3 regions of the Cellvibrio sp. pealriver genome follow, and region 1 is predicted to be linked to each of the others. Evidence: predicted binding sites of a transcription regulator. Region 1 holds the regulator's gene; each other region holds the start of a gene.
The links. Region 1 encodes FliA, which starts transcription of late flagellar genes. Its sites were predicted from a motif close to TAAAGTTATNNNNNNNNCGGCCGATANCC; they were not measured.

Region 1 (4,237 bases):
GCTCGATAACAAATCATCAACGTCATCCTGGCCGGACACTACATCTGCACGCTCTTTATTAATTTGTGGGCCTTCCGCCTCGGTTTTCCGTTTTTGCATGATTTCCATATCATGCGCGACAGTTTCACTATCACTGGTGAGCCCGGTAATTTCTTCAACCTGGCCAGCAATACGCACAAGACTTACCAAATCTTTTTCAACATCGTTGATCAGCCCAATCACTCGCTTTAATACTTGCCCGGTTAAATCCTGAAAGCCTTGCTCAAGAACAATATCTTGTAAATTTTTACTGAGCTGCTCAGTTCCGGTAACCATTTGGCCCAGAAAACCATCCATCCGCTCATAGAGTTGGCGAAACTCAGCTGCATCCATTTCGCGTCGTTTCAATCGTGCCCATTCGGTGCGTAAGCTACTCGCTTCCTGACCAAGATTCATCGCAATAGGCGCAGCTTCATCTACCATATCCATGGTTTTCTCTGCTGCTTTTTGCGTAAGCTCTATTACATAATTCAAACGGTTTGAAGCATCATGAATATCGGAGTTCTCAATCTTGGGCGGTTCTTTTGAGAGATCGGCATCAACATTAAAGTTGACAATCGCATTGTGCAGCCCGCGTGTTAAGCGCCCTACTGATTGAAAGATATGGCGATCGCGTGATTGGGTGATAGATTGGATCAACACCGATGCGTCTTCAAATTGGTTACTCTGCAATTTTTCAGTAAGCAATTTGGCGCATTCTTTCAATTCGATAACAAATGCTTCGTTGGAAGATGCTTGAAGTTCTGATGCCATGGCAACGCCTTATTTATTATTTGATCGGCACTAATTAACCAACGCGATCAAAAATTTTCTCAATTTTTTCCTTGAGCGCTTGTGCAGTAAATGGTTTTACAACATAACCATTTACGCCCGCTTGCGCCGCCTCAATAATCTGATCGCGTTTGGCTTCAGCAGTCACCATTAATACGGGCAAGGTACGCAGCTTTTCGTCCGCACGCACGGCCTTCAGCAAGTCAATACCCGTCATACCTGGCATGTTCCAGTCAGTGACCAAAAATTGGAAATCACCGCTTTTCAACATGGGTAATGCCGTTACGCCATCGTCAGCTTCATGGGTATTGGAAAACCCCAAATCCCGCAGCAAGTTTTTAATAATCCGTCGCATTGTTGAAAAGTCATCAACAATCAAGATTTTCATATTCTTATCCAACGCAACCTCCACACACCCTTTCGGGATTTTCGTTTAATCATAGTCTAGTAGGAGTTGAAACTTCGGCCAGCTCCGGCACGGAAATCCTCAACTTTTAATTTGAATAATAGCCCAAATCGCTGAAAACACAGAGTATTTACCCAACTCGGCCGGGACTGGAGGCGCTCACACACCAGGATGCTCAACTTTTAGGCAGATATCAGGCCGATTGCCAGCCAACCAGTTTATTGCGCAGGCGCGCTGCTGCCTGACTATGGATCTGGCTGACACGTGACTCACTGACACCCAGCACCAAGCCTATTTCTTTCAAGTTGAGCTCTTGATCGTAATACAGTGCCAATACCATCCGTTCACGCTCGGGCAATTGCGCTATCGCTTTGACCAAGGCGGATTTCATGCCGTCTCGTTGAAGGCCATCGAGAGGACTGGCAAATGCACTGCTGTGCTCAGTCGCATCGATGTTGCTGTCTTCTTCGCCAAAGGTTTCTTCGTAGCTGAACAAGCGGCTGCCATTGGAGTCTTGCAGCATCTCAAAATATTCGTTGAGGCTCACACCCAGTTCAGCGGCAACTTCGCTGTCGCTTGCATCGCGGCCTGTGCGCGCCTCTACAGCAGCAACCGCTTGGGAAATACGACGTGCATTGCGATGCACGGAACGTGGCACCCAATCGCCACGGCGCATTTCATCCACTATCGCGCCGCGAATGCGGATACCCGCATAGGTTTCAAAACTGGCACCACGGGAGGCATCGTATTTTTGGGAGGCTTCAATCAGGCCAATCATTCCGGCCTGGATAAGGTCGTCCACCTGCACGCTGGCAGGCATACGCAACATCATGTGATAAGCGATGCGTTTTACCAAAGGCGCATAGTCTTCGATGTTAATGTGTGCATCGCATAATGCTTTTTTATCGTACATGGCTAGACCATTGACTGCGACCATTGAGCACCTTCTTTTTTACAGCAATACGGTGTTTTTCCAACAGCCTTGTGGCACAACCTTTTAGATCCACAGAGTTAGCTTGCATTATCAATCAGCGTGAGTTCGCTGCTTGTAACAAGCGTTCTACAAAAAATTCCAAGCGCCCGGTTGGTGAATTAGGCAGTGGCCACTTATCGACTACTTGCGCTAATGCGCGGATTGCAATTGACGCTTTTGATGAGGGCGCAAACTCCAACAAGGCTTTCTGTTTTTGTACGGCTTTGCGCACATTTTCGTCAAAAGGAATTTGGCCAACAAACTGCAAAGTGACATCCAGAAAACGGTCGCAAACGGTATTGAGTTTGTTAAACATATTCAGACCTTCCTGTGGGGTGCGCGTCATATTGGCGACCACACGGAAACGCTGCATTCCGTATTCTTTGTTTAATAATTTGATCAGCGCATAAGAGTCGGTAATTGACGATGGCTCGTCGCATACCACAATGATGACTTCATTTGCTGCGCGCACAAAACTGACAACGGTATCCGAAATACCGGCTGCAGTGTCTATCACCAGAATATCGACTTGATCAGAAAGATCATTGAAGGCATTGATCAAACCCGCATGTTCGGCTGAACTTAATTCAGCCATGCGTTGCACGCCGGAGGAAGCAGGAACAATTTTCATACCCGCTGGCCCAGTGACCAAAACGTCCGCCAGACTATGGGTACCAGCCAGGACATCGGCCAGGGTATGGGTAGCGCGAATCCCTAACAGAACATCGACATTGGCAAGCCCCAAATCGGCATCCAGCAAGACCACGCGACGGCGCAATTCTGCCAATGCAATGCTCAGGTTGACGGAAATATTACTCTTACCTACCCCGCCTTTACCGCCGGACACAGCGATCACTTGTACTGGTCGCACTTGGCTCATCTACACATAACTCCAAACCTGTTCTTTACGTTGCGTGCCGGGCATTGTGATTTGTCTTGCAGACATACTGGCCGGACACACTAATGGTGAACTGAGTATAGATAGGGTTTGGCAACTCATCCGACTAATTTCAGTTTCACCGGTACTTTATCCTGCTTATCACAATTGATTGTTTAAGAAACCGCCGTTGCCGGATTTGTTTTGAGCAATGCGACGGCTTTTGATACAAGCTGATGCGCACGCGCGACTTCCAGATGCTTGGGAATATCTTGTCCGTCTGTGGTGTACACAATCGGTAAACGATTTTGCATTACCACACCCAATGCCTCACCAATGCTGGCAGTTTCATCCAGTTTGGTCAGAATGCAACCTTGCAAACGGGCAGTGCCATAAGCATGCACCGACGCTTTCAGCATTTGCGCCTGACTGTTGCATGACATCACCAAATAAGTCTTCACCTGCTGTTGTTCCGCAAGCGCCTGCAGCTGGGCTTTCAGATGCGGATCACCGTGACGGAAACCCGCTGTATCAATCAATACCAATGAGCAATGGCGCAAACTGCGCAGCACACTGTCGAGCGGATTGGTTTCATCGACAACACGCACTGGCACTCGCAAAATACGTGCGAGTGAACGCAGTTGGTCGTGGGCAGCAATACGATAGGTATCGGTGGTAATCAAGGCGACTTTGTCAGCACCGTGTTGCAGTACGTAACGCGCCGCCAATTTACCAATCGTTGTCGTTTTGCCCACACCAGTTGGGCCGACAAATGCGAATACCCCACCCTGATCGACAATATCGCTGCCGTTCACAGGCAGTTGATGCGCCAGATTCGCCAATGCATCTGGCCAAGCCTCGCCCAACGTTTTGGTTTTGGTACAGGCCGTAATGACCTTTGCAATGACATCCTGAGGCAAATTCAAACGCTCCAGACGACGCGCCACACTGGCAAGAATGGGCGAGTTGGGCACAGGTGATTGTTGGCCACTCAAGCGATCCAATTGTTGTTCAAGCAAAAAACGCATATCGGCAATTTCTGCCTGTAACTCGGAAAGTTGGGCAGCTTGCTCGGTAGATTCATGATTAACGGAGTTCAGGGCAACAGATTCCTGATGAACAACAGGCTCGGCTTTTTTATCCTTTTTCAACTGCTCAATAAAACTGTCTT
Region 2 (4,237 bases), 330 kb from region 1:
TGGTTGCACTGTCATGCTCAAGCCCTCTGCATCAGATCCCAATGCAGGTAGTAATACATTGCCATAACCAAACGCTGCTTGTCCGGCGACAGTGCCACCAACATCCGTACCCGATACGCCAGCACCGAGAGCAATCCCCAAATCCGCCATATCGCTCGATATCGCTGTAAATTCAATTTTACTGGAGCTGCCATAAGTATTGGATGTGAATACCAACTTTCCTGCCTCAACACTCACCGCCAGCGTTGATTTCACGGTTTTCAGGTTACTATCCAGATTGATCAAGCTTTGGATTTCAGCAGCCAACTCACCTTCCGTTGTATAGGTTTTTCCGGCAGGTAATGTAATCAAAGCAGTTTCGGTGCCGTCTAACTTCAACTTGAAGTTGTAATCCTTACCGGTGGTATCTAATGGAAACGCAACGCCTATTGCTGCGCCGGTCAGCTTACCTTTTGATGGTTGCTGGGTAATCACAACATCATAAGTACCGGGTTTACTTTTTGCTGTGTACTTGGAAACTTCAAGGTTCGTAACCGACGCTGAAACCTTGGGAACAAACAAATCACGCACCTTATCGAAATGGGTATCGATTGCTGCGCGAAAACCTGTATTTTCCTCATTTTCAATAATTTTCAGCGAGCCGTCCCTCTCAGTGCGAATACCCAAACTGGAAAGTGCGGTAAAACCATCGCTTAATCCAGGGATCGAACTGGAGAGAAAATTACGGATACCTTGCATCAGGTTTTTTGCTAGAGGATCAGTTTTCAAACTGCCGTAATCTTTCAGTTCCGCATCAAAACCAACCAGTTTCTCAACTTCTGTCTTAAACGTGTTGTATGCGGTTACAAAGTCACGGATGGTTTTTTCTGCAACCGATTTATCTTCATTAATTGAAATACTGATAGTTTCGGTCAACGAGGCACCGAATAAATCAAACTCCAAACCATCGATAACATCTTTGATTTGGTTGGATTCGCGGCTTACCAATAAGCCATTCACACGCACTTTTGCATCCAACCCTTCTTGTTGTTGGGTCAAATTACGCGTGGTTTCATTGAAATTAAAACTGGCAAGGCCAAGTGCACCGGGATCTTCTGTTGCGGTGATTTCGATTTCATTCTTGGCACCCGACTTGGATGTCAGGAGCAGCTTATAAGAACCACCATCACTCACGATGCTGGCAGAAACACCCATATTTGCTTTATTGATTGCATCGCGCAGACCAATCAATGAGTTGTTCCCATCATCGATAGTGATTGTCCCGCCGGCAGTTTTGCTAGAGTCAACTTCAAAATCGTTTAATCCTGCATTCCACTCCCCCAAACGGATGACCAAGGTTCCTTTACCAATAGGGTCAGTCATGGAGCTAAACGTACCGGAACTGAGTGATTGGGACTGAGCTGTTTGCTCGACTTTGATTTGATAGCCGCCTGCAGCCGCTTTCGCATCCAATTTGGTGATGCTCAGGAGGTTGGTATCAGGCACCGATAGCGATTTGGCGTTAAATGTATCGGAGCTACCCAAAGCGGCTGCCGCTGTTTCAAGTTTGGATAAAGAGCTACGCAGCAAGCCGTAATCAGATATCTGGGTTTCCAGTAAGGTTTTTTTGGAGGTCAGCCTGTTTGACTGCACCATATGGGCGGCTTCAGTTAACTGGTCAGCCAGCTTATTCGAGTCAATACCAGAGCCAGTCCCCAGCGCACTGATGATGCTGGAACCTGTCGCGCCATTATTGTTGGTTGTGCTCGATGTACTGCTCACCATAGGTACCTCCACGCCAAAAATTACCGCTTGCTATAAGTTAGCGGCAGCACACGGGTAAACTTTAGCCGGTTTTGCCGCTTTTTAAGGAAAGATTCTCCTTATATTCAACAGGAGCACAAACTACGCCAATTCCTGTATTTTTATGCGGAAAAACCCTTTAAATCAGCTTAATCGCCAGTATAAAGAGGCAAGGTAAAGAAAAATGTGGTTCCTTTACCCAAAGTAGAGCGGTAGTCAATTTTTCCGCCCATCCGCTCAATAATGACCTTGGTAATACTCAAGCCCAATCCGGTTCCATCGCGTCGCCGGGTGTTTGACGAATCAGCCTGGGCAAATTTCTTGAAAATATGTTGGCGGAAGTCATCTGCCATACCCTGCCCTTCATCAATGACCGATATTTTAATGTTGTCTCCTTCACTCACCAGCACCACCCTCACAACCCCATCCAGAAAAGAAAACTTCACCGCATTCGATATGAGGTTGGCCATGATTTGCAAGAAGCGGTCTGAATCGAGATTGGCGACTGCAGCCATGGCAGTTTCTGAAGGTGCATCCAACTGTAAGGTCACCCCATAACGTGCGCCATACCCAAAATTTTGCTCGATAGATTGTTGCAACAATGGATACACCCTGTGCGGCTTAAGGGTTAGTTGCACCTTACCGAATTCCAATTTTTCTATATCCAGAATGTCATTTACCAACCGGGATAATCTCTCCGCATTACTACTGGCAATTCCCAGTAAGTCATTTATATTTTTGGGAAGCTCGCCCATGCTGCCACTGGTGACAATACTTAACGCGCCTTTTATTGATGTTAAGGGCGTTCGTAATTCATGACTAACGGTAGAAATAAATTCACTTTTTAAGCGCTCTACTTTACGCCGCTCAGTCGCATCATGAATGATAAAGGTAAAAAATTTACGGTCATGGATTTCCACAGGGCTAACACTCATCTCGATAGCCACTTCTTTTCCACTACTACAGCGCCCGACGCTTTCACGCAATTCAGGTGCTACTGTTTGCGTACTATTGGATACAAATGCATCGCTTAACCCCGGAATTAAATCCACGATATGCAAACCGGGAAATTGCTCCAGAGGATAGTGAAGCAGTTTTGCTGCAGCCTGATTTGCTTTTTGAATAACACCATGTTCATCCACTACCAATATCGATTCGACCGCATTCTCCAAAATAGCAGCCAGCTCTTTAGTACGTTGCTCAACCAGATTGGTAATATGCTGTGTCCGGCCACTGATCAACAGCAAAAAACCACCCAACAAACTGCAAAACAACAAACCACCAGCCAATACGAACCAGGATTGCAAACTGACATGCTCATTTAAAAATTTTTCTGTCGGGTTAATTGCCAACAGCAGCACCCTACCACCAATAGCAATTTCTTTCTGATAGATAAGTTCTTGTGCGTAAGACGGCACATGTGATTCGCCTACACGATAAAATACATGCGGCGTATCAGGCTCCGTCACATCAACAATGTCGAGATGAAAGTCATCAGATGAGAACGGGATTACTGCGGCATTAATCAGATCACCAATACGCACAATCGCTGTTGCATAGCCCAAAATATGTTCTCTGCGCTCTACTGCTGTATGCAAGCGCTTGATCGTGTCATACACGGGGAAATACACAATCACACCTGGTGATCGTTGAGTATCGTTCAACAGCTGCACTGGTTGTGTCATCGCAAATGCGCCACTATCCCGTGCGCGGCTCACAGCAATTGCGCGAGTGGGATCAGATGCAACATTAAACCCCAAAATAGACGCATTTTCTAACCATGGTTCCACATAAGTAATAACAACATATTCTTCTTGTTCAGAAGCGACACTGAATGCGCCATTGGTATTTTTTTCATTAATATAAAAACTCGTTATACCTTCTGCATGCATTTCATTTTCAAAGGCAACACGTTCACTATGCATTATTCGCCGGTTCCATGAAAATCCGGACACGCCCTGCTTATCAACAAGCACATCATTGATAAATGCTGAAAACTCTTCACGGGTAACTTCTTCTGAGGCTGAAAATAATCCGCGCAATGTTGCTAGTGTATAAACAACATCCGACATACTGGATTGAACCGCATCATCAACTAAACGCGCTTGCTGCTGAAATTGATCAGCGAGTTTTTTTTGTTCGTTGTTACTCGACATAACAAACACAGCAACCACAATCAGACTGCTCACAACCAGCGGTACGCCTACGGTAAGACGACGCCCTCGCCAAAAATGCTGCGGCTCTGCAAACAACACACACATCAACGGTGTAGCGATCAATACACCAATTGTGTCGCCCGCCCACCAGGTCCACCAGCTATACAGGATTTGTTTGGCTTGGATGACATCATTAACCCACAATGCCAATACACCTACACTTGCACTTAAACCGGTAGCAACAGGACCTCCCAACGCAAAAAACGCAAAAATTTTCCGTTCATCGGTCAGGCTATCCG
Region 3 (4,237 bases), 340 kb from region 1:
ACGGTTGGTTTTAATACCAACGGGTCCAACGATAATAGAAATGCGTTGGCAATGGTTGCGCTTGAATCGCAAGGTATGATGCAAAACGGAACTCTTACTCTTGAAGATGGTTATGGCAAGTTAGTTGAAGAAGTGGGTACTAAAAGCAGTCTTTCAAAAATCAATACTGAAGCAAGCAAAAGTTTGTTAGAACAAACCCAAACCATGCGCGACAGTATTTCCGGCGTGAACCTTGATGAAGAAGCAGCAGACTTAATTAAGTTCCAACAGCTTTATCAGGCTAATGCCCAAGTGATTTCTGTTGTGCGTGAATTGTTTGATACCCTTCTCAGTTCACTGTAAATCTTCTGTATCACATTAACTCCTTAATCTCCTCTTGTTTCTCTTTAAAAGCCCCTCTTTAAAAAGAGGGGTGTCAAACTCCTCCCTTTGAAAAAGGCAGGCTGGGATGGATTAAAAATCTCTGCTTTTTTAATTTCACATTTTCATTCCATAAAAATTGGATCAAATCCTGCATTGGTAGACTGTAAGTAATCAATGAGGCAAACATTTGCCGCTTTAGAGGAGTTGGTCATGCGCGTATCCACCTCACAAATTTATAACATCGCAACTCTGGGAATGGGGCAGGCGCAGTCTGCGGTCACCAAAACCCAGGAGCAAATGGCTACCGGTAAAAAAGTATTATCGCCTGCGGATGATCCTGTGGCCGCGACGGCCATTTTACGCCTCAATCAGGAATTGGCACGCACTGAGCAGTACGGAAAAAATATTAATATTGCCGAGTCCAACCTGAATCTTGAGGAATCGACAACGCAAACGGTTATCGACCTTGTCCAACGTATGCGCGAGCTTGCAGTGAAAGCAGGTAACACCGCGGTTTATACGTCTACCGATTACAAAGCATTGGCAGCAGAAGTAGATACGCGAATAGCTGAGCTTGCGAATTTGCAAAATACCCGCAATGCATCGGGCCAGTATATTTTTGCGGGCTACAAAGGTGATACCAAGCCATTTGTCAGTGATATCGGCGGAAATTTCACTTACATGGGCGATGAAGGGCAATTGCGATTGCAAGCGTCTACATCGGTTACTGTGGCGGTAAGTGATTCAGGAAAAAGATTATTTGTTGATATTCCCAGCGGGCATAACACATTCACTACTTCTGCTGGTGCAGGTAACAAAGCAATTCCTCCGGCAGTGATTTCGGTAGGTGAGGTGATCGACCAGCAAGAGTTTGATCGCCTTTATCCGGAAGACTTACAAATTACCTTCACCAAAAATGGCTCAGCGGTAAATTTCACTGTTACTGAACGGGCAAGTGGAAAAGTATTGCTACCTGCACAGCTGTACATTCCGGGCGATGATATTGAAGTCGCGGGTGCGAAATTTAAAATTCTGGGAAACCCTTATGCGGGTAATCCGGCTATTCCTGCCGAACTGGATTTTGGTGCAGTAGGTGCATTCGATTTCTCCGTAACGCCGACGAATATTGCTATTACCGTCGGTGGAAAAACAGAAACCCTGTTACTCGATCAAAACGTGACTAACGCAACTGATTTGGCTGCTGCATTAAACAGTACTACCGGCACGCCCAGTAACGCAGATAAATTAGCCAAATTAGGTGTAGTGGTTGATTCAACCGGCTTTCAATCGCCAACCGGTTTAAATATTACTGTGCGCAATGGTACGCCAGACACCGACACTGCGTTAGGGTTTAACACGCAAAGTAATGGAACGACATCTGTTAATTTGCCATTTGCATTTGGTGTGGCAACCGATTTCAGTGCATCGCCTGCAACGTTTCAGTTGGAAGTGAATGGGAGAACGGAATCCATTACTTTCAATCAAAACATCACCAGCGCTGCTGATTTGGCCAACGCATTCCGTACACCCGACAATGCTGCAAAGCTTGCGCGGTTGGGAGTCACGGTTACCGATCAGGGATTAATTTCAAATACCAATGCTCCAATTACTATTAAGGGCGGGAACCTGAATATCAATAACGTTACAGGTTTGAGTACGCAGGATACGGGTACATCATCAACGCGCGGTGTACTCATCGAAACGGGCGATAGTTTTTTTGTAGAGTCCACCAATAAACAAGGGCTACTCACTACACTGACTCGTTTCAGTGAGGCGATGAAAACAGTGGTAGATTCACCAGAGAGCAAAGAGGAGTTGGCCAAAATCGTTGCCAAGACGTTGACCAATTTGCAAAACGCAGTCACCAATCTTACGTCCGTGCAGGGTGAGATGGGATCGCGCTTGAATACTCTGGAGAGCAGTAAAGAATTGAACCTGGATATTACGCTCTCAACCAAGACGGTATTGAAAGGTTTACAGGATCTGGATTATGGCGAGGCGTCCATTCAACTGTCCATGCAGACATTGGTGCTCAATGCCACACAACAAAGCTTTTCCAAAGTAAGCCAGTTATCGCTTTTTAGTTATTTATAAGTTTCATCATTTCTACGCAGGTCACTTATCTTTTGCTAATCTTGCTTTATAGCGTTAGTCTTCCTTTGGCTATTATTAAGAGTTGTTCTATCACCAAGAGTTGTATTTATGGATATCAACCCTTTGCTTGACCCTTTGGTTCGTGCGCTCAGTCAATCAAAAGCTCTTTTGTCTCTTGCCCAGGCGGGCGATTGGGAATCGTTTGAAACCTTGGTGCAACAGCGTCAACAGGGGCTTTTGTCGCTGAGTGACCATGAATACCTTCAATCATTGGCGCAAGCCGATCTTGAGGCAAAAGCTGCAGGCCTTATTGAAGAAATCCAACTGATTAATAAAGAGTTATCGGCACTTGCTGAAACGAACCGTGAAAGCACGGCGTCAGAATTGCGTCAAAATGGAAAGGCAGCCAAGGCGATTGATGCCTATGGTGGTTAATTGACGGTTTGCATGCTTTTTATAACTCTTAGTGCTTATTTCAAATAATTTTTTGTACAAAAAGTTTATTCCTGCCATAAAAAATTTCTAAAGCTCCTTCTGGATGTGTCGATAACCTAGTTAGAAGTGCTGATTAAGCTGTTAGCGTCAGACTTCATCAACCGACACTAGCAGCATGGCCTTCCTACTTGATCAGCCACTGCGTACTTTAAATCCAGGAGATTCATCATGGCTTTAGTAATTAACACAAACGTCGCCTCTCTGAATGCTCAACGTCAGTTGATGAGCTCAGGCAACGCGCTTGACCGCTCCACCGAGCGTTTGTCTTCCGGTATGCGTATTAACTCAGCAAAAGACGACGCTGCCGGCTTGGCAATTGCCAACCGTATGACTTCACAAGTTCGCGGTCTTGACCAAGCAATCCGTAACGCTAACGACGGTGTATCTCTGATTCAAACCGCTGAAGGTGCGCTGTCAGAATCAACCAACATCCTGCAACGTATGCGTGAACTGTCAGTACAGTCCGCAAACGGTATCTATAACGCCAGCGACCGCCAAACACTGAATGCCGAGGTAAAACAACTCGTATCAGAATTGGATCGTATCGCTAAAACCACCGCGTTCAACGGCCAAAACCTGTTAGATGGCAAGTTGGGTAAAGTAGAGCTGCAAGTCGGTTCAGTGGCTAATCAAACAGTCGAATTAAAAGTGCCAGCGATGGATGCCAAAACTCTGGGTATGGGTTCTACCAGTGTGGATTTGATGGGCGGTGCCTCGAATTTTAACAATCTGACCACTGGTGCTGCGCCTGCGGTAGGTGTGCTCAGAGAAGGCAGTATTTTGATTAATGGCCAGTCAATCATTAAAGGTACTGATTCCTTCAACGGCACTAGCGACACTGACCAGGAGTTATTAGACCATATCAATACCAATGTGAATGGTGTAACTGCTTCTACCTATGCTGTAGCAAGTGCGACTGATGCAGGTGACGGTGTTTTACTGTCAACTGATAAAGTAGTTGTTACCCTGGCTAACCTCGACGGCACTACCACCGCAATTGATATTGGTGGTGGCACCAAAGGCACCAGCAGCTTGGCTGAATTGGTTGACAAGATGAATGCCGAAAGCGGTGGTAAATTTACCGCGACTATTGGCGATGATGGCAAATTGTCTATCTCTGCAGAAAACGTGTCTTCTATCACCGTAACAGACGCTGCTACTGCGTTGGGAACTGGTATTACCACTGCTGCGAATGCTCGCATCGTCTTAAAGGCAGACAATGGTGATCCTGTTACTGTGACCCGTGGCTCTATTGGTACCTTAGCTCAGTTGGATGCACTGGGTT

Region 2: a site for FliA is predicted at 1,800-1,828, ahead of fliD (flagellar filament capping protein FliD). Genes of this name have one in related genera too.
Region 3: a site for FliA is predicted at 2,981-3,009, ahead of VC28_RS20070 (flagellin N-terminal helical domain-containing protein). Genes of this name have one in related genera too.

Annotation. Positions count from the first base shown of each region.
Region 1 is NZ_KQ236688.1:1,516,510-1,520,746, forward strand. It holds gene VC28_RS06385 (protein phosphatase CheZ) at 1-792, opposite strand, end outside; gene cheY (chemotaxis response regulator CheY) at 827-1,210, opposite strand; gene VC28_RS06395 (RNA polymerase sigma factor FliA) at 1,410-2,129, opposite strand; gene VC28_RS06400 (MinD/ParA family protein) at 2,245-3,069, opposite strand; gene flhF (flagellar biosynthesis protein FlhF) at 3,243-4,237, opposite strand, start outside.
Region 2 is NZ_KQ236688.1:1,182,054-1,186,290, reverse strand. It holds gene fliD (flagellar filament capping protein FliD) at 1-1,764, opposite strand, end outside; gene VC28_RS04940 (CHASE domain-containing protein) at 1,932-4,237, opposite strand, start outside.
Region 3 is NZ_KQ236688.1:1,173,356-1,177,592, forward strand. It holds gene flgK (flagellar hook-associated protein FlgK) at 1-342, shown strand, start outside; gene flgL (flagellar hook-associated protein FlgL) at 574-2,457, shown strand; gene VC28_RS04920 (flagellar protein FliT) at 2,566-2,892, shown strand; gene VC28_RS20070 (flagellin N-terminal helical domain-containing protein) at 3,121-4,237, shown strand, end outside.